2 regions of the Shewanella sp. GD03713 genome follow, and region 1 is predicted to be linked to the other one. Evidence: riboswitches for the same ligand, from Rfam matches in the RefSeq annotation. Region 1 holds a riboswitch; the other holds the start of a gene.
What was found. Region 1 has a riboswitch for cyclic di-GMP ahead of N5E87_RS15150 (glycosyl hydrolase family 18 protein). Riboswitches for the same ligand answer to the same signal wherever they lie in the genome.

Region 1 (16,747 bases):
GGTTGAGCTCATTTCTTCCATCGCGCTGGCGAGTTGTTCTAGCTGGTTTTTTTCTTGGTCTAGGCTGACATAGGTCTGTTCTGTCGTCACCACCAGCTGGTCGGCAATCGCATGTAAGTGGTGGGCCTGATCTTGGGTGCGGCCAAGCACGCCGTTCATCTTGGCTTGCAATAGGATCAATTGGAAATCGAGAATCGATGAAGTGTCGGCGCCCGAGTAGATGTAGCGACTGATTGAGTCATATTTCTCTTGCATTTCAATCAATTTGGCTGGAATACGGAAGGCTTCATCGTAGAAAATGGCCAGATTGAGGCTCATTAAAATCGCCCCTGCGAAAATCACTCCCCAACCCCAAAAGTAACCAGCAATCAGTAACCCTGTAGTGGCCACCACGGCTGACACAAATCGTTTTTGCATCAAACTCAGCGGTTTAGGTATGGGCTTGTTTTGCACTAGTCTGCGGTATATATCCGTGGCTTTACTGACATAGGCCGCCTGCGGCTGGATACGCACCGACTGATAGCCGACGATAGTCCCATTCTCAAACAGCGGAGAGACGAAGGCATCGACCCAATAGAAACCGCCATTCTTACAGCGGTTTTTGACTATGCCTCGCCAGGATTGGCCGGATTTCAGCTTTTCCCACATTTCTTTGAAGGCGGCGCTGGGCATATCTGGATGGCGCACTTTGTTGTGGGGTTGGCCGATTAACTCTTCGGCACTGTAACCCGATACTTCGGCAAAACGTTGATTAACATAGGTAATAATCCCACGGGTGTCCGTTGTGGAAATCAATTCGTCTTGTGGTGTGAGGCGGACTTCTTGTGCGTTACTGTGGAGTTGACTGGTGTTACTGCGGCTAGGGTTACTCTGGCTCATTTAGTGTGTCCATTCAGGGCCGATACGACTTTTTGGGTAAATGTAACTGGTAAAACAGGTGCCAGCTCTCATTGGAGTCGGCTTATTATGTGACAATGGTATCATTTTTGTGTGGTTATTGGAGAGCGGTTTTTCGCTTTACCCGCAACAAAAGTAATGATTTTTAAATTTTGTAAGTTTCTGCAAATATTGCATTTTTAATTCGCTTTCAAACGAGTGTTTATCCTGTTTAAAAGCAAATTTCAGAGTTTTGTATAAGGTCTGTTTTTAGCTTATGCCGGGCTAAGGCTGTTATAGATTCATTTGCCTAAATAGTGGTAGGAGCTTAGGTGAAAAACATCAGCCCGACTATTGGACTAATGTCGTGATTTAGCTTGTCAGAACAGTAACATCATAGGTGGAACGGGTCTTGAAGCGACTCTCAATAAAAAGCCCAAGCATTGGCTTGGGCTTTAGTGTTTGTTGCCACTTAATGCTAAATGGCTTTTGTTGCCTTTGTCAGCCACTCAAGCTCACTACCCGACATTAATGGCGATAAGGTGTTAAACACTTTCTGATGGTAAGCATTAAACCAGTCGATTTCGCCTTGGGTTAACAGGCTCTTATCAATAAGGCGAGCATCCATTGGGATCAGCGTTAAGGCATCGAATTCATACATTTCACGCTCTGCGCCCTTTAAGGCTTCGCAGTGTTGCACTACCACTAGGTTTTCTAAACGGATCCCAAAACTGTCGGCGCGGTAATAACCTGGCTCGTTAGATAACACCATGCCTGGCATTAAGGCGATGGCATTGAGGTTTTTACCGATGCGCTGCGGACCTTCGTGCACGCTGAGGAAATGACCAACACCGTGGCCTGTGCCGTGGTCGTAATCAAAGCCATGTTGCCACAGATATTGACGGGCGAAGGCATCGAGTTGTTGCCCTGTGGTGCCTTTAGGATAGCGGGCCTGATCTAAGGCGATATGGCCTTTTAATACCAAGGTGACCATTTTCTTCTGTTCATCGGTCACGTTACCAATGGCGATGGTACGGGTGACATCCGTGGTGCCGTCCAGATACTGAGCGCCAGAATCCACAAGATAAATGCTGTCCATCGTCATCATGGCAGGCGTGCCATTGTTATGGTTGTAGTGGCACATGGCCGCATTAGCGCCAGCGGCGGAAATGGTATCGAAACTGGGCTCGCGATACTGTGGATCTTCGAGGCGGAAGCTTTCTAATTTGTCGGCGAGGGTTGCTTCATCGTGCAGACGATTGGCCGCGACCTCGGCATCGAGCCAAGCAAGGAAACGACTCACGGCCACACCATCACGGATATGGCTGGCGCGCATGCCCGCTAATTCGGCGGCATTTTTCTGTGCTTTAGGCAGGGAGACCGGGTCAATTCCGGCAATTAACTTGGCGCCTGCATCGCGGGCGATATTTTGTGCCCAAGCGTTGGCAGAATTTGGATCGGCGAGCAGTTTCACGCCCTGTAAGCTTGCCAAGGTATCGGCAAGCGAAGCTTCGCTCTTAAAGCTCACACCCGCTCCAACGTGTTCTTCAATGCCTTCTGGGAGTTTGCTTAAATCGGTAAACAGCTCCATATCGCCATTGGCGTGAAGTAGCGCGCAGCCGAGCACGACAGGCAGACGCGGCACGTCATTACCTCGGATATTGAGCAGCCAGCAGAAGGAGTCTAAAGCGGCGATTAACGCTACATCGGCGCCGGCTTTTTTGACTAGTGCGCCAATCTCGGTGCGTTTTTGCAGGCTGGTCTTACCCGCGCTCTCATTACTAAATAACGTGATAGCTGCGCTCGATGGTGCAGGTCGATTTTGCCAGTGCTTATCAATCGGATTCTGTTCGACGGCAACCAATTCAATTTGGGCTTTTGCTAACGTCGCTTTGGCGTTTTCAAACCAAGCTAAGGTGTGTAAACGGGCATCGAAGCCTACACGTGAACCAGCGGCAAGCGTATCGCATAGCCATTCGATTTGCGGTGTGTCAGTTAGGCTTTCATAACTAAAGAGATTTGCATCCACTTGCAGACGCACTTGCACCGTGTAACGACCATCGGTAAAGATGGCGGCTTTGTCTTTTAAGACAATGGCCATGCCCGCTGAGCCAGTAAAATCCGTTGCCCAGTATAGACGCTCGTTATGCTCAGGCACATATTCGCCTAAGTACTCGTCCGCGCGCGGGATGATAAAGGCATCTAAATTGGCACTGGTGAGTTCGCTACGAATGGCGGCAAGACGGTTAGCAATCTTATTCGGTTGTAGGGATTGTGGTGACGATGGTAACGACATAGGGGCTCCAAATATTGGCATTGGCGGCTGACGTAGGCGGCCAAATTATAATGCGTAATGCTGGCGAAAAGGATGCGAATTGGCGGCGATTATCGCAAGCTCAACGGCTAAGATGCAAGGGGATGGAATAAAGGATTTTGTATACAATTTTGTTTTTTCGGCATCACTTTGCGGTAACAAGGGTTGTGATCTTAGACTAATTTCCAAATTGAAATGTTATCTTTATCACTCAGTTCTTCCGACTAATTCTTACAAATTAGCTACTTAAGTTTTATTCAATCGCTAATATTTACCCATTATGCTAACATTCGCCATCTCCGCTCGGGGTCAGAGGGGAGCACATGTATCAGTGGAGTTGGCGATGCAAACATTAACAATAGACGTGGGCGGTAGCAAAGCCCTGTTCGAACTTCAACTCAAGGGGCATACAGAACAATATAAAATCCCCACGGGTGAAGGCTTTAAAATTGAAGATTTAAATGATCAAATCGCGGCGCTGGAACGGGATTATGATTTACAGCACTACCATTTAGCGATCGCTGTACCTGGACTCGTACAACAGAATCGTTTGGTGTCCTGTAAATCGCTGCCCGGTCTCAATGGGCTAAGCTTTGAAACCTTGAAAACTCAAGGTGAACTTAAGTTTATCTGCAATGATATCGACGCCGGTATGCAGGCAACCTGTGATGAAAAATATGCCTGTGAGTTGTTAGTCATGTGTGGCACTGGGATTGGCATGTCGATCGCGTTGAGCGGCAAGGCTTTTACGGGGGCTACGGGAGTGGCGGGGGAGCTTGGGCATTGCCGAGTGATGACGGAGGCGGGGGAGTTTAGTCTCGAACAGCTCGCCAGCGGCGATTCTATCCGCAGCCGTAAGATTTCCACCGCCGATGATTTATATCTCGCCGGCACTTATCTGGGAATGGGGCTAGCGTGGGCGGTTAATCTGTTTAATCCTAATCGGATTTGGTTAGCGGGCGGCATGATGAACAGCGCGCCGTACTATAAGGGGTGTCTGGATAGTTTAAGACGCATGGCTCTCAGTGCACCGTTAGCCGAAATGAAGATTAATCGTGTCGATGATATGGAGACCTTAGTCTGCCGTGGCTTATCGGTGATCTTGGCAAGGGATTACTCGAAGGACGCCGCCTAACGGCTTTCGATTGAGATGCGAATAGGTCAAGATTGAGGCGTGATAAGTTCGTTCAGGTTATCAATCTTGGCTTACTGACGCTGATATTGATTCAGATATTGGTTCAGATTAGGTCGAGAACAACAGCATGCGGCCATCGGATTTGTGTGTTTGCAGTGCACTCTGCATATCACCTCATTCGATGACCGCATTTTTGTTTGCATGAGTTATCAAGTTGCGTCTTGCATAATCGCTTTCTTAAGACTTTCGATTTATTTTTATTGCCTTTCCTATTGACGATACGAGTCGATGATAGGAGCCATAGCTTAAGCAATCCTTTTAAATACAATTCATTGCTCATTTTTTGCACTCAATGGTTTTACTTTTCCTTTAAGCGAATCCTGTGTTGGTAATCGGTACAACGGCCCGTTTGTTAATATTTAGTTGCAATTTAACGCTATAGCGGCATATGCTAATTAACGCAATGACAACGTTGTCATTAGTGATAAAGGCAAACCAATCGAAAGATTGGGACGCAAAGCCTCCGGTCTAAGGGTTCGTTTGTACCTATGATAGCGGGGATACCACAGGTTGTTTCTTCATGCTGCCGTTGTACGCACATGGTTTTAAGAGTGTTGTTTCCTGTCTACGCTTTGTTTGCCTTATTGATGCATAACTTACTCAATAGGGAAATCTCATGTTTAAGACTCAAATCTCCACCTCGGCGATGTTGGTGGCCTCGGTGCTGGCATCCGCTGCCAGTTTTCAAGCCTTTGCTGCGCTCCCCGGTAAACCGACTTTAGGTTGGGGGGAAACTAAGTTTGCCATTATCGAGGTGAATCAAGCCGCCTCAGCTTATAACCAATTAGTGACGGTTAAAGATGCCGCCGATGTGTCGGTGACCTGGAACTTGTATAACGGCGATATCGGCAATAAGGCGCAGGTGTTACTCAACGGAAATGTGGCATGGGAAGGTCCATCGAGTGCGGCGGGTACGGCCAATTTCAAGGTCAATAAGGGCGGGCGCTATCAAATGCGCGTGCAGCTTTGTAATAACGAAGGTTGCAGCGCCAGTGATGCGAGGGAAATCTTAGTCGCCGATACCGATGGCAGTCATTTACTGCCACTCAATGCGCCTTTGAAAGAAAACAATCGTCCCTATGCGAACAAATCCGGCAAAGTGGTGGGAAGTTACTTTGTGGAGTGGGGGGGTTATGGACGTAAATTCCCCGTTGATAAGATCCCAGCACAAAACTTAACCCATATTTTATATGGCTTTACCCCGATTTGTGGTGGCAATGGCATCAACGACAGCTTAAAGGAAATCGAAGGCAGCTTTGAGGCATTGCAGCGCGCCTGTGCTGGCCGTGCCGATTTTAAAGTGGCGATCCACGACCCTTGGGCGGCGGTGCAAATGCCGCAGGCGGGGGTGAGTGAGTATTCCGATCCCTACAAGGGCAACTTCGGCCAATTGATGGCGTTAAAACAAGCCTATCCCGATCTGAAGATCCTCCCCTCCGTTGGTGGCTGGACGCTCTCCGATCCCTTCTACTTTTTAGGGGATAAAACCAAGCGCGACACCTTTGTCGCCTCAGTGAAGGAGTTTTTACAAACCTGGAAGTTCTTCGATGGTGTCGATATCGACTGGGAATTCCCGGGCGGCAGTGGCGCTAATCCAAGCTTAGGAAATGCCAATGACGGACAAACCTATGTCACCCTGATGCGTGAACTGCGGGCGATGCTCGATGAGCTCAGCGCCGAAACCGGACGCACCTATGAGCTGACGTCGGCCATCAGTGCGGGCGGCGATAAGATTGCTAAGGTCGATTATCAGGCGGCGCAGCAATATATGGATTACATCTTCCTGATGAGTTACGACTTTAACGGCGGCTGGACCAACACTGAGCTGGGACATCAAACCAATCTCTATGAGGCTAGCTGGGATCCTAATACCCGATACACCACGGACAAAGGCGTAAAAGCCCTGCTCTCTCAAGGGGTGACTCCGGGTAAGATTGTGGTCGGCGCAGCGATGTACGGCCGCGGCTGGACTGGGGTCAATGGCTATAGCGGTAACAATCCTTTCACGGGCACTGCAACGGGCAAAGTGAAGGGCACTTGGGAAGCTGGCGTAGTGGATTATCGCCAGATCGCCAAGGATTATATGGGCGCAGGTTGGAACTATGCCTATGATGAAACCGCCGAAGCGCCATCTGTCTTTAATGCATCAACGGGTGATTTAATTACCTTCGACGATGCTCGCTCTGTTAAAGCCAAGGGCCAATACGTGCTGGCCAATCAGCTCGGTGGTCTGTTCGCCTGGGAAATTGATGCCGATAATGGCGACATTCTCAATGCCATGCACGAAGGTCTAGGCCATGGTGAGGGCACGACGCCACCAGCGAATAAAGCGCCGATTGCCAACGCGGGAGCGGATATCACGGTAACCGGTACTGCGGATGTCACGTTAAATGGCAGCGCGTCGCGGGATCCTGAAAATGGCGCCTTAAGTTATCAATGGAGCCAAGTCTCGGGCCCAAGCTTAAGTATCAGTAATGCGGATATGGCCAATGCTATGGTGCAACTGAGCGCGACGGCGTCGGATGTGGTGTATGTGTTTAGCCTGCGAGTTACAGATCCTGAGGGATTATCTTCAACCGACACTGTGACTCTCACCCATAAGGCCGAGACGGCAAACCAAGCGCCAGTGGTGACTGTGCCTGCGACTGTAACGCTTGAAGCGGGGCAATCGGTGAGCATCAATGCGACGGCGACAGATGCCGATGGCGACAGCCTCACCTACGCATGGACAGTGCCAAGCGGCGTAGCGGCGAGTGGACAAAACACTGCCACATTGGTGGTGACTGCACCGACGGTTACTCAATCGACCCAATACAGTTTGAGTGTATTAGTCTCCGATGGCGCCTTAGATGCCAGTGCTGCCTTGACCTTAACCGTGACGCCTAAGGTGACGGGCGGTCAATGTGACGCAACTGACCCCAATGCGGCCAACTATCCTGCTTGGAATGCGACAAGCATTTACAACACTGGTGATACAGTGAGTTATAACCAACTGGTTTGGAAGGCGAAATACTGGACTCAAGGTAACACACCTTCAAGAACCGCCGACCAATGGCAATTGTTGAGTCAGGTTGAGTTAGGCTGGGATGCGGGCGTTGCCTACAACGGCGGAGCAACGACTAGCTATAACGGTCGTCAGTGGCAAGCCAAATACTGGACTAAGGGAGATGTCCCCGGTGTCGCAGCAGTATGGACGGATATTGGCGCGGCGTCTTGCCCTTAGTCGATATGGATTAAAGACAAAAAAGCCCTGCAATGCAGGGCTTTTTATTAAGGAATACAGCGTAAGATTAATTTATCTTCAGCAGCTCAACATCAAAAATCAGTACCGAACCGCCGCCAATTTTGCCTGTGCTGCGGTTGCCATAGGCCAGTTCGCTAGGAATAAAGAAGCGATACTTGTCGCCCTCGACCATCAGTTGCACGCCTTCAGTCCAACCTTTAATCACACGATTGAGTGGGAAGGCTATGGGTTCGCCGCGCTCGACCGAGCTATCGAACACTGTGCCATCAATTAAGGTGCCGTGGTAATGCACTGTCACTGTATCACTCGCCTTAGGATGAACTGTGCCAGTGCCTTGCTGTAACACTTGATATTGCAACCCAGAGACGGTGGTTTTCACCCCTTCTTGGGTTTTGTTTTGCGCTAAAAACTCATTACCTAAACGGATATTTTCTTGGGCCGCTTTTTGGTTATTCATCGAGGTAAAGAAGTAAAAAATCACCCCAGCAATCACAACAACGGCAAGTAACATTTTCATTTTAAGGAGCACCTCAGTCAATTTTGGTCATGTTATCAGTTTTTTAGCCGAAGTGGCTAGCGCCTCGATTTGGCGCGGTGTTGGATGATTCGCGTTACATTTTCTCACTTTTTTAAAATGGTTAAAGGCTTTATCCCGTTTTAGAGATCGCTTAACCTGTGACATTAGACTCTACAAAAACTCAATAAAAACAGATAAGAAGAATAAACAAGGACAGTCTTATGTTAACCAAAGCGGCAAAACCTCTGGTCAAGCTCGTCGACCGATATTTACCCGATCCTTATATCTTTGTCTTGCTCTTAACCTTAGTGGTGCTGATTTCGGCCGTGGTAGCCGAGCAGAAAACCCCACTCGAAGTCATCAATTACTGGGGCGATGGCTTTTGGGCGCTGCTGAGTTTTTCGATGCAGATGCTATTAGTGCTGGTGGCGGGATTTATGCTCGCCAGCTCGCCACCGATTAAGAAATTACTCGATGGCATCGCAGGATTTGCCAAGTCGGCGCCTCAGGCCATTATCTTAGTGACCTTGGTTTCCCTCGCCGCCAGTTGGATTAACTGGGGATTTGGTTTAGTGGTCGGCGCCTTATTCGCTAAGGCCTTAGCGCGTAAAGTACGTGTGGATTACCGTTTATTGGTCGCCAGTGCTTACTCGGGATTTGTGGTTTGGCACGGCGGCCTAGCGGGCTCTATTCCGTTAACTATTGCCACTGCGGGGCATTTCTCTGAATCACAAATCGGTATTATCCCCACCAGCGAGACCATCTTCGCTAGCTTTAACCTGCTGTTAGTGCTGATTTTATTTGTGGTTATGCCATTGGTGAACCGCTTTATGTTGCCCGAAGACAAAGACAGCATTTATGTCGACCCTAAGGCGCTTGAGGATGGAGGCGCAGACGATAAAGCGGTACAGTTAACGGCCAATACGACTCGTCCTGCGGATAAATTAGAAAACAGTCGCTTGCTTGGTTGGAGTGTCGGCGGCGCGGGACTCGTTTACTTAGGCTATTACTTTGCGGTGCAGGGCGGCAGCTTAAACCTTAACTTAGTCAACTTCTTATTTTTATTCCTCGCCATAGTGCTACATCAAACGCCACGCAGTTTATTGCAGAGCCTCAACGAAGCCATTAAAGGCGGCGCGGGTATCGTTATCCAGTTTCCTTTTTACGCAGGCATTATGGCGGTGATGGTGCAATCGGGGTTAGCCCAGAGTATTTCCGAAGGTTTTGTGGCCATCGCCAGTGCCGAAAGTCTGCCATTTTGGAGCTTTATCAGTGCAGGGATTGTGAATATTTTCGTGCCTTCGGGGGGCGGACAATGGGCTGTGCAGGCGCCGATTATGTTGCCTGCGGCCGAAGCCTTGGGCGCCGATGTGGCACGTGTTGCTATGGCTGTGGCTTGGGGTGATGCGTGGACCAATCTTATTCAGCCTTTCTGGGCGCTGCCAGTGCTGGCAATCGCCGGATTAAAGGCGAGGGATATCATGGGGTTCTGTTTAATGCAGCTGCTGATAACCGGGGTGATTATCAGTATCGCCCTAAGCTGGTTTTAAGCGAAAGCTTACGGTTTTGATAAAGGGCAATCTCACTTGCCCTTTATTTTTATCCTCTTCTTTATTCTCTTTTTTAGCCACTTCACGCCTAAATGCGTTAACACGCTAAGGTTTTAGTGTTTTGACGCAGCTTAAAACCATTTCTGTGGATAGGGGCGTCGACACAGCAGATTATGATACAGCCAGCCAAAGGATAGGATCAGCACCAGACCACTGGCGACCGGCGAATATAAAAAGTCCCACCCTTGCGCGGTCAGCATAATAACTAGCGGGTTTGCTCCAGCAGGAGGATGCACTGTGTGGGTCAGCAGCATCAATGCGATTCCCGCCCCTACGGCCAACCCTAAACTCAGCGGTGAGACGCCCACACTGTGAAGGATAATAAGTCCCATCAGACTAGTGAGTAGGTGGCCGCAGACAATGTTTCTTGGCTGCGCCAATGGGCTATCGGGAAGGGCAAATAAAATTACCATAGTGGCGCCAAAGGGTGCCATCAGCCACAACAGGTGCGAGCTCATTTGCTCTAAGCTTGCTAAGGCACTGATACATAACATGGCACCTACGCCTGCGAGCAGTGCCGGTTTTAATTGCTGTTGGCTTATCACTTTCATTATGTGTCCTTTGAGCCCAACTTGGCTATTGCGCAAGGGCTGTGGTTTATATGGTGAATATCAATGGCTGCGGCTTGGGGAGGGCAGTGTTGAGTTGCCCGTTGACTCGAATCCCAGTGGCCGCGTTGCACTTAATTGTGTTGAATCTTTAAAGGGTAGACCAGTCTGTCTACCTGATATCATTGCATGAGTAGACTGAGTTGTCTACCTGTGGGAAGATACGTTTAAATCCTAATTGCAGAGGAAGGCGATATGCCGCAACCCGAAGTGTTGTCAGATATGCCCTTGGATAAACGTCAACAGCTCATCAGCACGGCATTTAAACTGTTTTATTTTCAGAGCGTACATGGGGTGGGCATTAACCAGATTTTGCAGGAGTCGGCGATTGCCAAAAAAACCTTGTACCATCATTTTGCCAGTAAGGATGAGTTGGTCGAAGCTGTGGTCCTGTACCGCGACCAAGTGTTTTATCAATGGTTAAGCGAGCGAGTGCTAGCAGTTGAGACGGGCAAGGCGGGGATCCGCGCGTTATTTATGGCGCTCGATGACTGGTTTAATCAAAGAGTGCCGCAGCTGTGTGAGTTTCGGGGCTGTTTTTTTATCAATGTGAGTGCCGAATTTACCGATGCCAGCCATCCAGTGCATCGTTTGTGCGCCGAGCATAAACAGCGGGTGGTAGATTTAATCGGTCAGCAAGTGGCAGCCTTGGGCTTGTCCGAGGCAAAAGCGGCTTATCTTGTCGATACCCTATGCCTATTGAAGGAAGGTGCTATAGTGTCGGCGCAGCTGCGCGGCGACACAGGTGCTGCCATGCAAGCGTTAAAAGCTATCGAGCAATTGATTGAAATAGAAACGAATTAGGGTGATGGTTAAATCAATCTGTCCATGAAACCCGTTTGGATCCCATAACCCAGCAGGGCTAAGTTGGTCACGACCGTGAGCCAAAACAGTTGGCGAAAGGCGGCTTTGACCGATTTATGCCGAAGTAGCTGCTGGGCAAACAGTGCGCCGGGCCAACCACCGAGGAGAGACATTAGATGCAGGGTGCTTTCCTTGGTGCGCCAGCGGCCTTTACGCGCCGCCGATTTGTCGAAGGCGTAGGCGATAAAGGTGGATAAACTCAGCAGCAGATATAAACCCACAATCGCGAGGGGCAGCATATGCCAGCAAGCGGCGCCGATTAACATCGCCAGAAAAACCAGTGCTAATAATAAAGGCATCGAACTCTGACGCGAGCGCGCGGCTCTGGGCTTAGCGGCTCTTGATTTTGTGGTTCTAGATTGAGTCACTCTTCTTTGAGTCGCTTTTCGTTCATGTACTGGAGCGGACGGCGTTTTATTGGCTCTTTTGTTGTTCATTGTTCGAGTTCAAATGGCTACTAGCGTTGATGGACTTAAAGGCGAGCTGGCGCCAGAGTTTTTCGAGTGGCCCTTGGTGAAAGTAGCGTAAATACAAGCTTGCCAGTAGCAATTGTAGCAGCGAGTAACCCAGCGCCATCGCCATATAACCGCCCCTGTCGAGCGTTAATAGTAACTCGGGGGCAAAGTGGCGAAAGATAAACACCCCGACAATGGATTGCAATATATACAGGCTAAAGGCGAGTTTGCCGACATTTTGCAAAGGCCTTAGCACTGTCGAGCGATTTTGGCAGATTTTAACCAATATATGGATGTAAATCAGTGCAGTCGGGATTGCACTTAGCATGACTATGATGTCCGAAAACATCACCAATGTCGGGTTTTGAGTTAATCCCAGCAGGGTATCTAGCGCTGAGAGCACTAAGCTGGCTAAAACTAGCTTGATTAAGGTGTTTCGCTCAAACCCCTGCTCGAAGCTACCTTGGCGATAGAGTGCCATCCCGAGCAGCATCAGGCCACCCGTGAACCACATTAGCGTGAAGGGAATGACCAGCGCCATGTAACCGACCTGCATTACATGCAGCAGCAGTTGATTAGGGTAACTCGCTGTCCAAGCACTGTATTGCTCGGCGAATAAGGGCGATTCGCGGGTAAAGAGTTCGTCACTGCCCATGATGCTGATTAAGCAGATAACCACTAACGAACTGAAAATAAAAATATTGGCCTTACGTTTTAACTCGGCGATGCTGGCATCTCGGTAGCAGAGTGCTAAAAAACCGCTGATCCCATAGGTCAGTAAAATATCACCGGGCCAGATAATGATGCCGTGGATCAGGCCAAAGACAATCAACCATTTCAAGCGTGAGCGCAGCAGCGAATAGGCCGCTAAGCCTTTATCGCTAAATCGTTGGTATTGAATATAAAGACCGACACCAAATAAGATGGAAAACAAGCTGATAAAGCGCCCTTCAATAAAGAAATTGCTAAAGGCTTCGAGCACTTGGTCTGAGAGCAATGGGATTTGATGGGGCGCATAGCCATAAAAGCTTATCCCCATAAAATAGATATTCATAAAAAATATCCCCAATACCGCTAGCCCACGTATGGCATCGAGGTTGGCATTACGTTCAGTTGGGATAGGCTGATGGGGCGTGTGAGTCGCATCGACGGGATTTCCCCAAGGATCCTGGGCAGCTTGAGTGATAGGTTTGATAGCAGGCATCCTTTTGCTATTAGGGATAATAAACCGAGTCAGCTCGGCGAGATTGAGTTGATAATACAAGGCGCTAGCTTAACAGGCGCTCAAACCAAAGAACACTCAACGACATAAAGCGTTAGGCGCGTGAACCGCTTCGGAAGATATTGGCTATTCGCCAATATCTTCGTTCCATAGCTGTGGCTTGGCGGCGATAAAATCGCGCATTAACTGTTTGCACTCGTGATTGTCTACCACAGTCACTTCTACACCGCGGGACTGCACATAGGCTTCTGGCCCTTGAAAGGTGATATTTTCACCGACCACCACTTTAGGGATGCCGTAGAGTAGTATCGCGCCGCTGCACATATCGCAGGGGGAGAGAGTCGAATAGAGTGTGGCCTTTTGATAATCGGCGGCGGTTAGTCTGCCAGCATTTTCGAGGCAATCCATTTCGGCATGCAGCACGGCGCTACCTTGCTGCACGCGTTTGTTATGGCCGCGGGCGACAATTTTCCCGTCGATCACTAATACTGAGCCAATGGGGATCCCGCCTTCGGCTAATCCTTGTTTGGCCTCATCAATGGCGGCCTGTAAAAATTCATCCATTTTGAACCCCTGTCTTAGGTTGTTTGGCTTAGCATAGCAGCCTGCAAGCGTTGAGCAAGACAACCTAAGTGGTGATTTCGATTGATGATTAAGCTTGGTTTACTTCTGCGGCTTTTCTGAAATCCATAACTTGATATGCCCCTTCACGACCACCACTCCTTGGGTGTCGTAGGCGGTAACGGGCACCAACATATCGCCGGGTGTCCACTGCTCTGGCGTGACTTCGGCAACACATAAAATATCACTGCCCGCCTTGGCGGTGTAATCTAGGCTCATGCCCTTAGGGATCCAACGCAGGTGAGCCGGAATCGATGCTTCGGCCATCACGCCCATCGCCATTTCTAAGCCGTTACAGATGGCGATAACATGCACGGTTTTTATATGGTTATGAACGGCATGACGTTTTTTAATCAGGCAAGCGCAGCGGTTAAGGCGTAATTCAGTGATCAGTGGTTTGATGGTGCCAAAATAAGGCGCCATGCGTGATACCATGATGGAGAAGATTTTTTGGCCAAAGGGTAAGCCTTGGGTTTTATGGTAGAGCGCGAGAACCTTATTGGGCTTAGCGTTTGGGGTTTGTGCGTTAGGGGTCATGGTTATCCTTCATCGGAGTGCAAACTTAAGGTGTTAGTCTTGGGCCACTGATATTTTTTAATGCTTAGCGGCGTGCCTGTTTCTTTCTGGTCGGATGAGTGTAACATTGGGATAACATTAAATGCCAGTCGGCCGAATTAAGTAAACTTCATTTCGCGGTTTTTACGCTAACACCGTATAATCACGACAAATTTGTCATCAATGACACGTCATAATGATTTAACTACAAGGACTCACAGTGAAATATTTGCTGACCTATTTTAAGGGAATGGCCATGGGGGCCGCCGATGTGGTGCCTGGGGTTTCGGGTGGCACTATCGCCTTTATCACCGGTATTCTCGATACCCTGCTCGAAAGCGTTAAACGTATTAATCCGTCCCTTTGGGGCGTGATTAAGTCGCAGGGGATTAAAGGCGCCTTTGAACATATTAATGGTGGATTTTTACTGAGCCTATTAGCGGGCATCCTGACCAGTATTTTTACCTTCGCTAAACTGATTTCTTGGTTGCTGGTGGCACATCCCATTCCGATTTGGTCATTCTTCTTTGGCCTCATCATCATCTCTGTGGTGCACATGCTTAAACAGGTGAGCGGTTTTACGCTGGCGCGTTTGGGATTATTTGCCTTAGGGGTTCTGGCTGCCTGGGTGATCACTGTACTGAACCCTGTATCGGTCGAGGCCAGCTATTTAAATATTTTCTTCGGCGGTGCGATTGCCATTTGTGCCATGGTATTACCGGGGATTTCGGGCAGTTTTATCTTATTGCTGCTCGGCTTATATCCAGTGGTACTCGCGGCGGCAAAAAATATCCAAATCGATATCTTGGCCTGTTTTGCCGTTGGCGCTTTACTGGGAATTTTAAGCTTTAGCCATTTACTCTCGGCCTTGCTGCGTAAATACCATGATGCGACCGTAGTATTTCTCACGGGCTTGATGCTCGGCACCTTAGGTAAAATTTGGCCTTGGAAACAAACCTTAACCTGGCGTACTAACTCCCACGGTGAACAAGTGCCGTTATTGGAGCAAAATATTTCGCCGCTGAATTTTGAACAAGTGACGGGCCAACCTTCACAGCTGATGTTAGCTGTTGTGTGTATGTTGGCGGCCATCGCCTTAGTTTGGGGTTTAGAGAAGGTCGGCAAACGGGATTAAGCCAATCCTGTGGATGATATAAATAAAAGCAGCGATATTCGCTGCTTTTATGTTTTAAGGCCGATGGAATGTACTCGACTTTTGGGCAATGTTATTTTGCTGGTCCGTTAAGTTACAATCGCGCCTCAGAGTGCAAGCAGTCGATGTTGTGCATCCGTTTAAACTCAGTGAGAGTTTGCAGTTACGATAAGGATATAGTTGTGGAAAAAAAACAGGTCCCCTGGGTTGGCGTGGCGCTAGCCATTTTTGCCTTAGGTCATGTGGTTAACTTAATCATAGATAAGCAAGATTCTGAAATATCCCCAGAGTTAAAGCAGCAAATTTCTGACACTATTCAGGCTCACAGAACGCCCGCTTTCGCGAATAATGTCTTGATTCATGAGCCAAACACCCCTGAGATTGCTGAGACTTCGCCCAAAATCCCTATGCCTGCAGAATTAGCCGATGTGAGTCAAATCTACAGCAATCTCAATGCATTTGCGGCGCTCAAACGAGACGGTACTGTAGTCACATGGGGTGATGGCGAGTGTGGTGGCGATAGCAATAACGCCGCCGAGCCTCTACTTAATGTAAAACAGCTGTATGCGGCAGAGGATACCTGCGGCTTTGCCGCGTTAACCCATGACCACAAACTGATCCCTTGGGGAATGGGGGATGAAACTATGCCTTGGACTCGAGGAGTGAGACCTGTACTGCATGATGTGCGCGATTTTGTTGTGGCTAAGGGGCTCTATGCCGCCATTAAGCAAGATGGAAGTGTCGTCAGTTGGTCTTTTGAAGATGCATCAACTGCCGAGCTAAGCTCTGGTAAGCACGCCGCGCCTGCGATGACTAACGTCGTGTCTGTATCTGTTAACTATCGGGCTTTTGCCGCCTTAAAACGGGATGGAACAGTAGTGACATGGGGGCAGGCTAATTATGGTGGCGATAGTCGCGAAGTCGCCTCAGCGCTTAACAATGTGAAACTACTCTATGCTAATGATGATGCTTTTACCGCGATGACAGCGACGGGCAGATTGGTGTCATGGGGTAAGGTAAGAGAGGATCAAAAAGGCCGTGAGCAAGTGGCAAAGCTTAGCCAGCTTGCGCCTGCCGTGAAAGTTGTTGCTTCCAAAAATGGCTTTGCGGCGTTACTGGCTGATGGCAGCATTTATGCGTGGGGGGAAGGGGAGTTAACTGAGTATGATGTGCCATTCCCTGCTCGTTTATCTCGCCCAAATCGCGCCAATAAAGTGATTGATATTTTTGCCAATAATGACGCGTTTGCCGCCTTAACCATAGGTCGTCAACTTATCGTTTGGGGCAGTAAATACCATGGTGCTGATACGTCAGTCCTTAAGGATAAGTTACAAAGCGTGCATAAGGTTTATCCCATTGATGAAGGATTTGTCGCGCTACGTAGGGATAATACGGCTATCGCTTGGGAAGGATGGGAATTGGCAGAAAACCAGCCGCGTTATCAAGAGGTCACTCAGGTAAGTAAAGTGGTGACCTATGAACGCGAGTTTGCCTTTTTAAAGCAAGATGGCAC
Region 2 (16,747 bases), 2.4 Mb from region 1:
AGCCACCCCTAAGGCCGCAAATCCCCCCAGCACTAAGGTAAACAGCACGACCGCCAGTTGGTTATCTAACACGAGGTCGAACATATTTTTGGCTTTAAGCACTAACAGCGATGAGCCGCCTGTCAAATACGCCGCCGTTAAGGCAAAGAGTAAGCTGAGAAAGGAGGCGCCTTGCACCATTTGGCCTTTTTTGCCGAGGAGTTTGCCCGTGATGGCGTGGACGTTATCACCGACGCCTGAGCGCAGGTTAATCTCAAGCATTAACAATGAGGTATAGGCTGACAAGCCCCAAATCACCACCATTAACAAAATGGCTGGCACCATGCCTAAGGCGGCCGTGGCTAAGGGTAAGGCTAACATTCCCGCGCCAATGGCGGTCCCTGCGACAATGGCTATCGAGCCTAACATTTTTGAATTCACACAATTATCCTGTTCAAGTATTAATTATTATTTTTTAAGGTTTTTTGAGTAGATTTGAAGGATAAAGCCTTGCGCACTCTGTGATTAAGCCAACAGCAATCTCAAACGAAAAGCGTCACTAAACTTAAAGCATCCAATCCGATCTCAAAGAGCAGATCAATTGGCCCCAATAGCTTTTGAATATTTCAACCCAGTCGCCATTGAGGCTAACTAAATCGTTTGCAGAAAAGTGACATTAATTTCAACCGTGATTGCCTTAGCAAAGCAGCGACATCGCGCGTAAAAGAAGATAGCTCTGGACATTAACAGAGCCAACCCCAGCGGGCAAGCCAGTTATAGACAAAGATGACGCCGCTTTGGCTATCCGAAGGGGAAATGTGAGTAAAAGATAAAAAATCGAGGCGGATCTGTTACCAAAACAATAAACCCTGCAACACCTGTGGCATTGCAGGGTTTATCAATGAGTTTAGCGATTCGCTAACGGAGATACGGGATTGCGCTAAAGCGAATTAACGCGACTCACAATCCGCTTATTCCCCTGTTAACCGATTACAGCTCAGTCCAAGCCATATTCCAAGAGCCGCCGACACCCGGTTCAAACCCAGTTGCAGTGGGCGACCATTGCATGCAATAACCACTGTAAGGCCAAGGTTTACATTGATAGACCTTGCCAGTTTTAGGTTGCAGCACTTTAGTACCCGCCACATAGTTTTTAATGCCCTCGGGGAAGACAAAATCGGCATCCGGCGCTATGGCTTGATCTTTTAAGAACAGATCGAAGTTTTGCTGGATAACCTCACCTTGCTTAGGCTCGCCCTTCACTTGTAAATGATAATGGCCTGCCTTTGGCGCGACGACATCAAGCACTAGACTCGCGTTGGTGTTATTGACCGCTTGCGTGACATAACCAGCTGCCGTGCCATCGTGGCTAAACAGATAAGCTGAGACCTGCATATCCGCATTAGTGCTGACATCGAAACTGACCTTTGCGGCACCATCGACAATGGTGTAATCATCGGCCAGTGACGTGACATCGAGCTGATTACCCGGCGCAGGCGCAATATCAAAGCTCACTTCCACTCGCTCTAGGCCCGAATTAGGCGCGGCATAAATCTCATTTTTACCGTAAACGGGCGAGATCACCCCAGAGGCATTCTTCTGCCCCGCCTTAAGTTGTGGCTGCTGGGCATTAATGGCACTGGCTAACAGGAATGGCCAGTTTTGCTTGGCGCCTTGAGTGGTGTCGGCAATGGTTATCTGAGTTTGCTTGGCAGTTTGCTCGCCATTAGCATCAAACACCCGCGTCATCACCTTATCACCCGCCTTAAGATCGAGTGACGGATTGATATCGCCAATATCGGTCCACTCGCCCGGCACCACAACATCTGAGCTAAAGTTCACATCGATGGCATTATAGAAACTGTTCGTGGTATCACCGACTTCCCACACGGCCAAAATCACGTGATAACCGCTTCTGTCTTCAGGCACATAACAGTTATGTGTCACTAACTTAGGCGGCTGAACCATGCCACCGTCGACCACACAGAAGGGAGCTAAGTCAAAGCTTGCACGGCTCAACGCTTGGTTTTGATCCCAGCCTTGACGAGTTAAATAGTAACGCCAATTGCGGGTCACATGGTTAGCGGTGAACTGCCAGCTAAAGTCATTCCAACCCGACTTAATGTCATGCTTAGACCAACGACTTGGGCTCTGTTCATCCAAGGGAGAAAACGCCGCGTTGGCTGCACTGGCAATTTTGCCGTCGGCAGGGCCTGACTCTGGAAAACCTGATGGGCCTTCAACACTTTGTGGTTCCCACTGAACGGCGCCGCAGTTTAAATTGCTGCCAGTTTTACAGGCGTATGAGCGTGATTCTGGTGAAACCACATAACCGTGGGCCGACGCCGTTTGGCTCACGAGCGCACTCGTAGCGCTTAAGGCCAAGGCAATTAGGCTTAAACGAGCCAGTTGTGGGTGTTTACGGTTAGCATTTGTGATTGATGTAAAAGCAGTTAGATGTGCCACTTTATTGTACTCCGTAGGGTGCCTTTCTCGACGAGATTGGCATAGGTATAAAAGTGGTATTTAGGCAAAACAGCATTAAGCAAAGCCGTTTATTTTTCAAAGAATTGAAAGCATCAGCTCAATTCTGAGGCAACCCCGCTATCTTAGTTTCAACATCCCTTTACAACCTTAGACCGGAGGCTTTGCGTCCTAATTTTTCAATTAGTTTGCCAAATACGGTGGAGCTCCATTGAAGTTAACAGTATGTAACTTAAACATTGAGACCCGGCTAACCTAACAACAAAAGACAGCGTTGTCAAAATTTAAATTATTACAATTCAACATCTTACAAAACGCAAGGCGGTATTTTATTGGCGCCTGTCAGATTATTTGCCCTCTGACTCGATGAGTTTAATCTTGAAACCCTGTTTCACTTGGGTATAATGCCCTCCTCGCTTCGGGGGAGTAGCTAACTGGATTTCGAGCCATCGATATTCAGGGTGAACATCAACATACTTGGCCGCATGCCATGGTGTTCACAGCAAATCATCGATTTGTCCTGCAAGACCTGAGCACAGTAACCGCACCTAGGGGTGGACGGTCTATTGTGCTTATGTCAAACACCACCCCTAAAAGGATCACACTTGGAAGCGTTACTCGCCTCAACCTTTACGGTTGCCATCGCCGAGATTGGCGATAAAACTCAACTGCTTGCCCTATTACTCGCTGCAAGATTTAAAAATAAAACCGCGATTATCATGGGTATTTTACTCTCGACTCTGTTTAACCATTTTGCCGCCGCCTGGCTTGGCCAATGGGCGATTAACTGGGTGAGCCCAGATATAGCACGCTACTTGGTTGCCGCCTCCTTCTTTGCGATTGCACTCTGGGTACTGATCCCCGATAAAGTGGACGCCGAAGAGAGCCGTTTCTATAAGATGGGACCCTTTGTTGCGACCTTTATTCTGTTCTTTATCGCCGAAATGGGCGACAAAACCCAAATCGCAACTGTCGTTTTAGCCGCTAAATACGATGCCTTAGCCATGGTGGTTGCAGGTACTACTTTGGGTATGTTGCTGGCGAACGTCCCAGTGGTTATTGCGGGACATTTTAGTGCCGAAAAATTACCAATGAAGTGGATCCACAGGGGATGTGCAATTTTGTTTGCCCTGCTCGGCGTGGCAACCTTAATGGTTAACTGATTGATAAAATGAAGATAGACAAAAAGGCCAGTGATAACACTGGCCTTTTTTATGGGGTTAACGAATTAACTTATAACCCGAGAGCCGTTTGGATACGTTGACCGTAATCGGCATCGGCTTTGTGGAAATGTGCCAGCATACGTTGCTGTACCTCTACACTTGCCTGACGCAGTGAGCCAGAAATCGTTTCCACTAAGCGTGCTTTCTCGGCTTCGCTGAAGATGCGATACAAGTTACCCGCCTGAGTGTAATCATCCTGATTGTAACGGCTGTAACGCGCCGCTTCGCCATCTAAACGCAGTGGTGGCTCGGCAAAGTTTGCCGGTTCAACTAAAGCACCCGCAGTGCTGTTTGGACCATAGTTAGCCGCGGCATCGCCACCGGTTTGACTACCGTGGTACGGGCATTGTGTTCCCGCCATGGCACCCGCACGTTGGTGATGGTTAGCTTTAGTCGCATGTGGGCAGTTTACCGGTAACTGGTTGTAGTTCGCCCCAATTCGGTAACGCTGCGCATCGGCATAGGCGAATAAACGCGCCTGCAACATCTTGTCGGGCGATGCGCCCACACCTGGTACTAAGTTGCTCGGTGCTAATGCCACTTGCTCGACTTCGGCAAAGTAGTTTTGCGGTAAACGATTCAACTCTAACACACCAATTTCAATTAACGGGTAATCGCCATGTGGCCACACCTTAGTTAAATCGAATGGGTTGATATGGTAAGTGTTGGCATCGGCCTCAGGCATAATCTGTACGTTCACCGTCCAACGAGGGAAGTTACCGTCGGTCACAGCTACCACCATATCGCGCTGGGATGAGTCAGGGTCGATACCCTTTAACTTATCGGCTTGCTCGTTGGTTAAGTTCACCACGCCTTGCTGCGATTTGAAGTGGAACTTCACCCAAAAACGCTCACCTTTAGCATTCCAAAACGAGAAAGTATGCGAACCATAACCATGCATTTGGCGGTAGTTTGCCGGAATACCACGGTCAGACATCAGAATCGTCACTTGATGCATGGCTTCAGGGTTTAATGACCAGAAGTCCCACATAGCTTGTGGATCTTTCAAATTCGTCAATGGGTTACGCTTTTGGGTATGGATAAAGTCTGGGAACTTAATACCGTCACGCAGGAAGAAAGTCGGCGTGTTGTTACCCACGATATCGTGGTTACCACGGGCGGTATAGAAGCGCAGACCAAAACCACGGGGATCGCGCTCGGCATCGGCAGAACCCATTTCACCGCCCACGGTAGAGAAGCGCACGAAGGTCTCAGTTTGCTGACCCACACCGTTAAAGTGATCGGCGATGGTGTATTCGCTTAAGTCTTTAGTCAGGGTGAAAGTACCGTATACGCCAGTCCCTTTCGCATGCACAACACGCTCAGGAATACGCTCACGGTTAAAGTGGGCAAGTTTTTCAATTAAATGCCAATCTTGCAGTAGTAAGGGACCACGCTCACCCGCTGACAATGAGTTTTGATCGTCAGCAATTGGAGAACCGCTTTGGCTTGTTAAATACTGTTGACTCATATCTTGCTCCTCATTCTTGATTGGTGTTAACCCAAGATTCAATTAAATCGTAAATAGTGGCCATGGCTTCTCTCCTTGGCAGGGCGACGTGTTGTCGATGGAGTTAGAATAGGCAAAGATACGAATTCAATAAAACGATTAATATAGATTCAAACAATCTACATTTCAGATTAACGAAGAGTGCTTAGATCATTCAGGGAGTAAAGTTCACTCCCCGTATGTGATGAAATAGCCAGCAACAGAATAAAGAGTATGCCAGCCGCAACGCAAACCGACTTGGCAAAAATGAGAACTCGAGCTTAAGGCAAACTTAAAAAATACTTCAATTGATTCAAAGTGCTACATATTACTCATTGACAGAGCTCGCCTGCTCGCGATAGATAACGACCAAGTAATAAGCATCGATTAACACGATAAAAAAGTTAACCGCCGCCACCGGATAAGCTTGTATCGCAACCCCATAGGCAACGAACAATGCCGACCCCAACAAGTTCCACCAGCGTAACTTTTTGATGTTAGACATCATCAAAGAGATGGCCACCACCACAGACGCCAAATAACCAACCCATTCCCACATCATTGCACTATCCATATCACGTCCTTATTTATCGATTGATACAACTAAAACAGGTTGGTTGAGCCTTCTTAGCGTTGTACTACCGCCGCCGTCATCCGTGAAATACAGGTCAACTCCCCTGCACTATTATGGATTAAGATTTCCCACACCGAACTGCGTTTCCCCAAATGAACCGCTTTAGCCGTCGCGGTCAGTAAGCCATTACGCGAAGCGCGTAAATGGTTGGCGTTAATCTCTTGTCCAACACAATAATATTGCTCGAAATCCACCGCAAAGTTTGCAGCATAGCTGGCCACAGTTTCGGCCAGTGCCACGTTCGCGCCGCCATGGACAATGCCTAAGGGATTATGTACGGCGGGCGTGGCAGGCATAGTCGCCTTCATATAGTCATCGCCAATCTCGCTGATCTCAATCCCTAGAGTCTGCATTAGGGTGCCTTTGCCCCCCATACCAGCATCTAAACGGGCACAATCCTCTAAGGTGACAGGTCTAAACCAAATACTCATTTCAACATCCTAGTAAAGAAAACCAGCTAGCAGTTTACTAAGAAGTGACTGAAGTTCAACACATAAGCATTGGCTAATAACAGCCAGATAATGGCAAGGAGTCGCTACGCCTAAGTTAACCAATGCTTTGTGACAGCAAAACGACTAAACCAGACTAAGAACATTCCCCACAGGATCACCACGCTCGGCATCATAAGGGCATCGCTACCCAATACCGCAGCCGCCTGCTGAATACCAAATACATAGCCCATTTGCACCAATACGGCGACAAGAGACGCGAGCAACACTTTATAAGAAAAGGCTTTTTTAATGAGTAACAACAGACAACCTATAACGCCAGAAACCACCGCAAACCCAAACACACAGTCGAGCCAGGCGGGTGTCGATTCATAGAGCTTTATTTGATCTGGGCTCATCTGCGCCATGGTCTCAGGCGTCATGGTCATTTGGAAAACAAATGCCAATAAGCCCATGATGTTCCATAACAAACTGATGAATGCGACAAAATAAAACCACAGTGGCGCTTTTGCCACGCCGATTGCATGGTCGGAGTCAGTTGCTGCCATGTCCGCTCTCCTTGTCATCAAGGTACATAAAGTCCCACAACAACAGTGCCATAAAAAAGGGATGGTAAAACCATCCCTTAGCTCTGAGTTTAGCTCACAAACTCAGTTGTGAGCGTGCAATCACTCGATTAACGGCGACGGCGTTGTAAGCCGAATAGAGATAGCAAGGCTAGACCTAAGTATCCTAACGCACCACCATCATCCTTTGGTTTTGGCTCAGGTTTTGGTGGCTCAACAGGCGCTGGGTAGCTAAGTGCGACAATAACGGGATCGTGGTCAGACGCTGAGAAAGCATTCTCAGATTTGGCCAGTTCACCAGAGAATTTTTTGCCGTATTCAAACAGGTTAGATTCCACCGAGTTGATATGCCAATCTTCGATATCCACTAAACGCTTGGCAAGACTGGTGTTTGCTAAGGCATGGTCGAGGTTACCTAACTCACCGTTGTAGCTGTATGAGTAAGTTCCAGCGCCGTGGGCCTGAGTATTGAGGTTGATTAGGCCATAGCCCTTCTCAATCTTGCTACCTTGGCGCTCAAACACTTTACCATCTAAGGTGGTCCATGAGGCGGTCATGATATCGCGCTCAGACTTGCTCGCATCGTAATCGGTCAATACGCGGATAGGATCTTCCATGCCGTAGGCATTCATATCACCAATCACCAGCAGATCGCCTTTAACGTCTTTTAAGGCTTCGCCGAGCACTTTAGCAGCCGATACGCGGAAGGCATTACACTTGCCCTGTTGATCGGCCGGATCGACTGACTCTTCGAAGTTGACCCAATCTTCTAAACAGCCTGAACCTTTTGATTTCAGATGGTTAACAACAACTGTTAAGTTCTGATCATGGATCTTAAAGGTTTGCGCTAGGCTGTGACGTTGGTAAGCATCGTTACCAGGGTTAGTTTCAGTCTTGCCATCTTTCACACGAGTCACACTGCCAGCGGTCGCGTGCTGCTCTGGGGTATCAATCGCACGGGCCGCACCCGCAAGGCTCACTTTACCCGCGCGGTAAAGCATACCCACAGTAATAGCATCGCTACCGAAGTACTTACCGTCGTATTTATCTTCGTCGGTGATTTCAACGAAGCTGTAAGCATTTTCAGCGGTTTGCTTCTCGTTTAAGGCATCGACTAAGCTCTTAATCGCGCTCTTTTCACCAAAACCGTTGTTAGCGATTTCCATTAAACCGACGATATCGGCGTTCATGGCGGTAATGGCGCTGACAATTTTCGCACGTTGCAGCAACATTTCTTCTTCGGTCAAGGCGCCGCGGTTACTGCCCGATGGGTTTGTATCACCACCAACAACATCGTTAAAGAAGTTCAGCACGTTAAAGCTGGCGACACGGATATCGCCCTTAGTGGCCACACTTGGCGCGTCGGTTCTGTCATCACCACGGATAAAGTCACCAGCGGTAATAGTGTTGGTCGCCACTAAACGGTAAGCACCATAACTGTAACCAATCACACCTTCGAGGTTGGTCAACTGGTCACCCACACGGATATAACCGGTTTCGACGTTAAAGTCAGGGAAGTAAGGAATAACACCATCGGCTGGCTTGTAGTCAGATTCAATAAACAGCTGATTTTCAAGGTTAGATTTAACTAAAGCAGTCGCTTCTGCTGACAATGCTGGATAAAGCTGAGTTGGCTTCATCAACGGCGCTTTGTAAGACACCAGCATATTATTACGACGGCCAGCATAATCGTAGCTGAAGGTACGACTGATCTTCAGATCGCTACCCGCATCCAGTTTCACGTTCATGCCTTCGTAGCGCTCTAATGCCTGCGCTAAAGTTTCGCCATCGGCCACATAGAATGGCGCAGCAGCAGGGACTTCGCCCTTGGTACCGACTTCGAATTTCTTGTCGGTTTTGATATCGATTTGGGTTAAGCCGAAGTATTCCTTCACCTTACCCTGAACGCAGACCTCAACCCCAGGTTGAATCGCTTCTGGTGGATTCTCACCTAAAAACACGAACACACCGTCGGAGGTGTATGGCGAGTTATCGCCCTTCACTTCTTGAAGGTAGAAACCTTTGAATAAGCTCTCGCCACGGGCAGTCACTACACCGCGAACAGTCACTTCAGTTTCAGACTCGAATGCGCCAGCTGGAACATAAGGGCTAGACTCACCCGCGCCTTGGACTTGATAAATAGGGACGATTTTCGCGCCGCTGCAGCTAAAGACTGGTGTTTCTGGCTCTGCTGCACCTTCTAGCGAACCTAAACCAGTGAAGGTGTCCTTAGGTAATTGTTCCCATTGGGCAGGATTAAAGACAGTGTTAGCGACTAATGAATCGAGTTTACGCTGCAGAGTGACATCGAGGCCCCAACCAGTCGGCGTTGGCACATCACCAATAATATCAACTACCGCACCATCTTTAACTAAGGCAACCGCATCACCACCGTTAAAACTTAAAGCGCCCGAAAAACTATCGACACCTTGAGGGAGAGTAATGGCACCACTTGAGTTAAGAATAACTTTAGTCGCTTTAGGCGCGATGCTTTGTCCATCTAATACTTGCATATCCAGCGCATCGGTTGCGCCGTCTTTATAGCGAACGAGTTTATAACCAGTGAGATCAATTGCGGTATCACCGCTGTTGTACAATTCGATAGCCTTGTTGTTTGAGCTACCTTCTACGTATTCAGTGATCATCACATCAGCACTTGCCATCATAGGCAAAGCAGCCGCAACAGCTAAAGAAATAGCCGTTAATTTATTAACATTATCCATATCAACAACCCCATTATTATAATATTGCCGCTAATTTTTATTAACGTGCGGGCGGATTATTCCAGAGTTGTAGGGCTAAAAAAAGGGGGCAAGATCTCACTATCCACGGATAACATATTGATGGAAATGTAATTTTACAGCCACAACTGTCTCATATAGAGAACAGTCAGATAAAACAAAAGCATTAAACAACAATAAAACAATAAGTAAGAAAGAGACAGCAACTTAGTCAAACCAAACAACCTGCACAAATAACAAACAAAAAATTAATATGATATTTTAATGATATTTTTAAGTATGACATACTGAATAAAGCAAGAGCTTTTTATAATTTAAATTATGGCAATTTATTTAAAACTTAATTATTTGATCATTATTTTGAAATATTATTCGTCGCCAAAATAATACCCTTTATCCGTCTTTTAAACACTGGTTCGATTTAAAAAGCCTAGCCGTTGGTCGTTTGCGAGATGATGTAAAACAGTTAAACAAGTCTCCCCATGGTTTTGTTTGTATCGATAACAGCACTCTTCAGGCATCTTTATTGCCATTTTTATTGCCATTTTTATTGCAAAAAAATACCGCCCTGAATGGGCGGTATTCTATGAGTGCAAAACTTAAGCAGAGTTAAGTTGTTATCACTGTCAATTACTTTTTAGCAGGCTCAGCCGCAGCTGCTGGCTGTGCTTTCTCAATAGACTTCAGCTCAACTTCAAAAATCAGCGTTGAGTTTGGTGGAATAGTACCGTTATCACGCTCACCGTACGCTAACTCTGAAGGAATAACGAACTTGTACTTAGCGCCAACAGGCATTAACTGTACACCTTCAGTCCAACCAGGAATAACGCGGTTTAATGGGAACTTAGCCGACTGACCACGCTTGTAAGAGCTATCAAACTCAGTGCCATCAAGCAGAGTACCTACATAATCCACTTCTACAGTGTCTTCAGCCGCTGGCTTGTCACCAGAACCAGGAGTTAACACTTCATATTGTAGGCCAGACTCTGTGGTTACTACGCCAGGCTTAGCTTTGTTTTCCTCGAGGAACTTTTTACCATCCTCAAGGTTTTTAGCCGCAATGGCTTTAGCTTGTTCTGTACGCTTGTCGTTTAACTTTTTGTCTAAGCCTTGAAGAATAGTTTGCATTTCTTCTTCGGTTAATTTCAGTTGATCATTCAAACCGTTAGTAAAACCCGTTACGATCAAAGTACGATCAACTGGCAGGCCTAATTCTTCTTGCTCTTTGATATGGCCAGACATATAACGACCGATTGAAGCGCCCACACTGTAGGCTTCTTTTTGTGCTTCAGTCGTTAATTCAACATTTGTGCTTGCATTTGTTGCTTTTTCTTCTTGATTACAAGCAGATAGGCCAATAACAGCCAATGCAACTAACGATAATTTATAAATCGATTTCATTAAAGCTTCCTCAGCATCCTCAAGCGGTTACAATAACCTAAGCGCGACAACTTTATACTAGTTATCTGGGTTATACCAACTAGATTCTTTATGGGTTAACTGTGATTAATTTCACTCTACCGGACTAGAGACACCAACTTTAGGAGCAAGTTCATGAAGAAAACCCTACTGCTGGTAATTTGCACACTTTTTTTAACGGCATGTCAGCCAAAAGCCGATGATATTCGTGTGGTTTCAAAGGAGCCATCATACAGTGCGAGTCTCTCGAGTGATGGCACTGTTGCCATTGTGGCCACCCAAAGCCAGGGAGTCCAATGTTGGGACTTAACCACTCATAGCCTCAAATACCAATGGGTACATGGCGATCTCAACACTGGCGTCACGGCCACCGCGATTTCACCTAACGGTGAGTTCGCCGCATCGTTAAGCCGGGATTCAGTTGCCCTATGGACAATAGCCGACGGCAAATCCCTTGGATGGTGGTCACTGCCCGCCTCGGGTGAGAGTGTGGCAGTGGCGAATAATGGCGCCTTACTGATTGGCTTAAACGATGGCAGCGTAATGTCACTCAATGCCACTAAGACAGCATTGATTAAATTCTTAGGCCACAAGGAACGAGTGAATACGGTTGCGCTTTCCGCCGATGGCCGTATTGCCCTCTCTGGCTCCAACGATATGCAGGCTATCCTGTGGCAAGCGCAAACCGGCCAGCCTATCCACACTTGGGATATAGGTAGCCGAGTGACTAAAGTGGCTCTCAACGACAGCGGCAGTTTAAGCTTTACCAATGGCAGTACCAACGAGGCCAAAATTTGGGACAACAATAGCGGTAATGTTTTAAATCAATTAGCAATTAACCGTCGCCAAATGACCTTTTCAGCGGTACGCTTTGCCAAGCAAGACACTCAACTGATTACAGGCACGCCCGCGCGTGAAGTCATACTCTGGCAACGTCAAACGGGTAAACCTATTGCTAAGTGGCAAATTGCGCTGACTAAAAACAGCCAAAACCGAGGAGCCGTTGTATACTCTGTGGCAATTCGAGATACCAATAAAGTGGTTAGTATCAGTAGCCAAGGCCTAGTTGAGACTTGGCAGGAGTAGAGGTTAGTCATGCAAGGCGTACAAGAACAGATTGAAGAGCTGCAAATGAAATTGGCTTTTCAAGAGCTCACGGTCGAAGAGTTAAACCAAGAGGTTATTAAGCTGAACCAGCTTATTGCCAATCAGCAACATCAAATTCAGTTATTGATTGGTAAGTTAAAGGCGATGGAGCCCAGTAATATTGCGACTCAAGCAGAAGAAACACCACCGCCACATTACTAATTCAATAACGGATAATCCAATCCATTAACGACAATATGACCACTAAATATCCAGGGAATGCGATGTTTAAAGATGAGATGTTACCAGCCCCCAATCAGCCACTACCAATAGCCTTGGTGGGTGAAGCCATTTTAAAACAGCAGGCGGATGAAGTACGCGACTTTGATGAAAAGCTCAGTCATTTAGCATCGCAAATGGTGGCAAGCATGGTTGAGGCAAAAGGTGTCGGAATTGCCGCTCCTCAAGTCCATAGCCCACTCGCCCTGTTTATTATGGCATCCCGGCCAAACGAGCGTTATCCCGATGCGCCGCTAATGGACCCTGTCGTGGTGGTTAATCCACAGATCTTGTCTGCCTCTGCGGAATTAGTTAGCGGTGAAGAAGGCTGTTTATCGGTTCCCGGCCAAAGGTTTAGCATTTGGCGCCACCAGACGATTGTCGTGCGCTATCAAGATCTTGCAGGACACTGGCAACAGACTGAGTTAACAGGTTTTATCGCTCGTATTTTCCAACATGAGTTTGATCATCTACAAGGGATCACTTTGCTTGAACGCTCTCAAATGCCAGAACAAAAACTAATGGCAAGAAGGTAAACCACAGGCATGAAAACCACCTTCATATACTCTTTTATTAAACCCACACTTAGCACGCTAATGCTCGCCGCCATCTTAGGCTCGAGCGGTTGTGCCTATAACAGTATTTTTATTAATTATCCGGCACAAATTGCACCGATAAAACAACAGCTCAATACCGCAACGCCCATGGCGGATATCGACAAACTAGCCAGCAATATCCAAGGTAATGATGGCCTGCTCTACGCCCAAGAAGCAGGACGTGTAGCGCAGGTGGCCGGCGATTTTGCCAGCAGCCGTAAGTACTATCAGCAAGCGGTTGAGGCCTATACTGCCTTCGATGATAAAGCCAAGATTAGCGCCAGCGATATAGGTGCAACGGCCACCAGTTTAGTATTAAACGATAATGCCATTCCCTATCGTGGCCCAGGCTACGAGCGCATTATGCTGCACCAATATCAAGCCTTGAATTACCTGTTCAGCGGTGACTATCAAGGCGCATTAGTGGAGGTTCGCCGCAGTAACGAGCTGCAAGGCTCTGAGCAGGAGCGTTATCAAAAGTCACAAAAATCCGTACAGGCCATGGCCAATGGCACCATAGATGCCGAAGTGAATAAGCTAGGCCAAGCCGCTGGCACAGTGACCAGCTCCTTCCTCAATGCCTACAGCTACTACACTACGGGTCTGTTGCATGAAGTATTAGGTGAGCCAAACGATGCCTTTATCGACTACCGTAAAGCGGCGCAAATCACTCCAGATAACACTTATCTGCAACAGGATTTAGTTCGTCTTGCCAAGCAACTCGGCATGCCGCAATACGATGAGTTTAAAAGGCGCTGGGGCGATGCCAAGCTTCCCAAGGCGGGTGAAGGCCAAGTGATTCTCATGGTCGAAAAGGGCTTTGTACCTGAAAAACAAGCGCTCACAGTGCCCTTCACTATCCATGGCAATTGGCAAACCGTCTCTTTGGCAACCTATGGACCGAACAATAGTGTTGTTGCCGAGGCTCAAGTGCAAGGCTTAGGCTCAGTGCTGAAAACCGAGCCTATCGCCAATATCGATGCCCTAGCGATTAACGCGCTCAAGGAAGATTTGCCCGGTACTTTGGTTCGCCAAGTCGCGCGGGTGTATGCCAAATCGGAAATGGCCTATCAGGTCGAAAAAAGCGGTAAGCCTGGCAATAATGCTGCCGATATTGGCAGTATCGCGATGCAGATTTTTAACGTGGTCACCGAGCAGGCGGATCGCCGCAGTTGGTTGACCCTGCCGAAACAGGCGCAAATTGGCAGACGTTACCTCAATCCGGGGCAATACACGCTACAGTTGGACAAGGCACCACCGGCCAAAATTGACGTTGCCGCAGGCAAGACCACCTTGGTCTGGGCAATTGATACTGGTAATTACACCCGAATTTATTCAATAATCATTTAACCTAGCGGTGAATGTTTGAATAAAACGAGTGTCATTAAGTTTTTACAATCACAAAATGGAACTGACTATGAAACAATTTAAACTGATTTTTGTGCTGGCTGCCGTAATGGGTCTGGCTGCATGTCAATCGAAAGTCGAGTATGGCGATGCCACAGAAGTGGAAACCGTTAACGAAAACTTTGGCTCAACGGATCTGCAAGCCATCGCCGCTAAGATGGTCGATAGCATGATGACTTTCCCACCTATCGTGGCCATGACGGCGAACAACCGCCCAATTTTGTTTGTCGATAGCATCAAAAACAAAACCTCTGAGCATATCGATACTGAGTCAGTGACCGACTCTATCAGCAACAAGTTACTGCGCTCAGGCAAGTTCCGTTTTATCGACATGACAAAAGTAGATTCAGTTCGTAAGCAACTGGATTACCAAAACAATACCGGTATGGTTGATCCATCAACCGCCATCAAGTTTGGCCGTCAAATCGGCGCCCAATACATGCTGTATGGCAACCTGTCTAGCATCGTTAAGCAAGATGGCAGCACCAAAGACGTTTACTACAAGATGACTATGCGTCTGATGGACTTAGAAACAGGCCTGATCGAATGGTCTGACGAAAAAGAAATCCGTAAGACTAAGTCTAAGTCTTTCTTAGGCATGTAATCCCGTTAAGCCCCATGGGCTAAAGCCGAAATACTTAAAAAAAGCCAGCATTTTCGCTGGCTTTTTTTTACATTTTTAACATTGGTTATCCCTGCTAAATAAGGTAGTGTACTCGGCCAAAATACCCAGCATGGGTGCCGCTTTCAAATGGGGATAAGTTTGCTAGGCCACAGAGCCTAAACTTGCCAGCCTGCGCCGCATCCAAGCCATAAATAAAGTAAATCGTTGAAGGATTGAAGTCGTGAATTTGTTCAAAGCCAGCCTAGTTGCCATCACCTGCTCGGCACTCATGTCGTGCGCCGTCCAAAGTCCGTTAAATACGGGCCCAAGGGATGCAAGCCCCTATATCAGCCAATATCAGGCGAGCTTACGTTCACAGGTGATTTCGAATGTGCATTATGAGCTGGATTTTCAACTGACTGGCGACACTGACTTTAGCGCAACGACTAAGGTCAACTTCAATCTCAGCGAAGTGCCCAAGCAATTGAGCCTCGATTTGAACAAGGCACAAATTAAGCGCTTTTTGATCAATGGCACTGCGGTTTACCCCAACTACAACGGCGCCTATATCAGTCTGAATACTCGTTTGCTGTCCTCGGGTGACAACACCATTGAAGTGCAATTTACTCGCCCCCACAGCACCAATGGTGAAGGCTTGCACCGTTTCCAAGATCCCGTCGATGGCAAGGTCTACCTGTATTCGCATTTTGAGCCTGCTGCGGCGCAGCAAATGTTTGCAGTGTTCGACCAACCCGATTTAAAAGCCAACTATAAAATCAGCGTAACCGCGCCGAAAGACTGGCAAGTGATCAGCACCATGCGCGAGTCCTCAGTCACACCAGCTGGGGCCATGAATCGTTGGGAGTTTCCTGAAACGCCTAAGTTAAGCCCTTATAACTTCTCGATGCATGCTGGTCCGTACCATATGTGGCAGGACAACTCTGGCCGCTATCCGATGCGCCTCTTCGCGCGCCAATCGGTGGCTAACCAAGTCACGCCTGAGGATTGGTTTACCTATACCAAACAAGGCTTAACCTTCTTTGATGCCTATTTCGGTATTCCTTATCCCTTTAAGAAGTACGACCAACTCTTAGTGCCTGATTTCCTCTACGGCGCAATGGAAAACGCTGGCGCCATCACTTTCGCCGAAGATCGTTTCCTCCACAAAGCCGCTATGACCGCCGAGCAAAAACAAAGCTTAGCCGGCGTTATCATGCATGAGATGGCACACCAATGGTTTGGCGATCTGGTCACCATGAAGTGGTGGAATGGTTTGTGGCTAAACGAGAGTTTTGCCTCCTTTATGGGCACGCTCGCGACCCAAGAGGCCACCGAGTTCACCAATGCCTGGCGCAGCTTTTACGCCCAAGGCAAACAACGCGCCTATGAGCAAGACAGCCTAGTGACCACGCATCCCATCGAAGTGCCCGTGGCGACCACGCAAAACGCCTTCGATAATATCGATGCTATCACCTATCAAAAAGGCGCCTCGACCCTCAAGCAGTTGCGCCATTTACTCGGCGATCTAGTGTTCCAGCGCGGCGTGAGTAACTACTTAAAGCAATACAGCTATCAAAATGCCGAGCTAGATGACTTTATCAATAGCCTAGCTAAATCGGCGGGCCGTGACTTAGGTGCCTGGACGAAAGACTGGCTCTACAGCGCAGGGGTTAACACCATTAAGGCCGAATACCGCTGTGACGGTAACCGCATCAGCGATTTTAGTCTGTTGCAGTATCCTGCGAGCAGCGAGTTGCCGACACTCAGGGAGCAGAAAGTCCAAATCGCCCT

Region 2: another riboswitch for cyclic di-GMP. It lies ahead of gbpA (N-acetylglucosamine-binding protein GbpA); the one in region 1 lies ahead of N5E87_RS15150 (glycosyl hydrolase family 18 protein).

What each region holds. Positions count from the first base shown of each region.
Region 1 covers NZ_JAOCIW010000001.1:3,437,261-3,454,007, reverse strand. The annotation lists gene N5E87_RS15165 (methyl-accepting chemotaxis protein) at 1-879, opposite strand, end outside; gene N5E87_RS15160 (aminopeptidase P family protein) at 1,355-3,172, opposite strand; gene N5E87_RS15155 (ROK family protein) at 3,534-4,325, shown strand; cyclic di-GMP riboswitch class I at 4,805-4,893, shown strand; gene N5E87_RS15150 (glycosyl hydrolase family 18 protein) at 5,002-7,608, shown strand; gene N5E87_RS15145 (FKBP-type peptidyl-prolyl cis-trans isomerase) at 7,676-8,146, opposite strand; gene N5E87_RS15140 (short-chain fatty acid transporter) at 8,368-9,696, shown strand; gene N5E87_RS15135 (HPP family protein) at 9,828-10,307, opposite strand; gene N5E87_RS15130 (TetR/AcrR family transcriptional regulator) at 10,560-11,168, shown strand; gene N5E87_RS15125 (DUF1294 domain-containing protein) at 11,177-11,665, opposite strand; gene N5E87_RS15120 (DUF418 domain-containing protein) at 11,643-12,887, opposite strand; gene N5E87_RS15115 (nucleoside deaminase) at 13,032-13,469, opposite strand; gene N5E87_RS15110 (hotdog fold domain-containing protein) at 13,569-14,063, opposite strand; gene N5E87_RS15105 (DUF368 domain-containing protein) at 14,302-15,216, shown strand; gene N5E87_RS15100 (hypothetical protein) at 15,417-16,747, shown strand, end outside.
Region 2 covers NZ_JAOCIW010000001.1:1,015,334-1,032,080, reverse strand. The annotation lists gene N5E87_RS04590 (aromatic amino acid transport family protein) at 1-408, opposite strand, end outside; gene gbpA (N-acetylglucosamine-binding protein GbpA) at 970-2,445, opposite strand; cyclic di-GMP riboswitch class I at 2,571-2,666, opposite strand; gene N5E87_RS04580 (TMEM165/GDT1 family protein) at 3,069-3,626, shown strand; gene katB (catalase KatB) at 3,697-5,157, opposite strand; gene N5E87_RS04570 (YgjV family protein) at 5,504-5,749, opposite strand; gene N5E87_RS04565 (hotdog fold thioesterase) at 5,803-6,240, opposite strand; gene N5E87_RS04560 (hypothetical protein) at 6,351-6,806, opposite strand; gene exeM (extracellular exonuclease ExeM) at 6,935-9,547, opposite strand; gene fkpA (FKBP-type peptidyl-prolyl cis-trans isomerase) at 10,196-10,966, opposite strand; gene N5E87_RS04545 (wd-40 repeat-containing protein) at 11,120-12,070, shown strand; gene N5E87_RS04540 (SlyX family protein) at 12,080-12,292, shown strand; gene def (peptide deformylase) at 12,355-12,885, shown strand; gene N5E87_RS04530 (hypothetical protein) at 12,895-14,295, shown strand; gene lpoB (penicillin-binding protein activator LpoB) at 14,363-14,956, shown strand; gene pepN (aminopeptidase N) at 15,198-16,747, shown strand, end outside.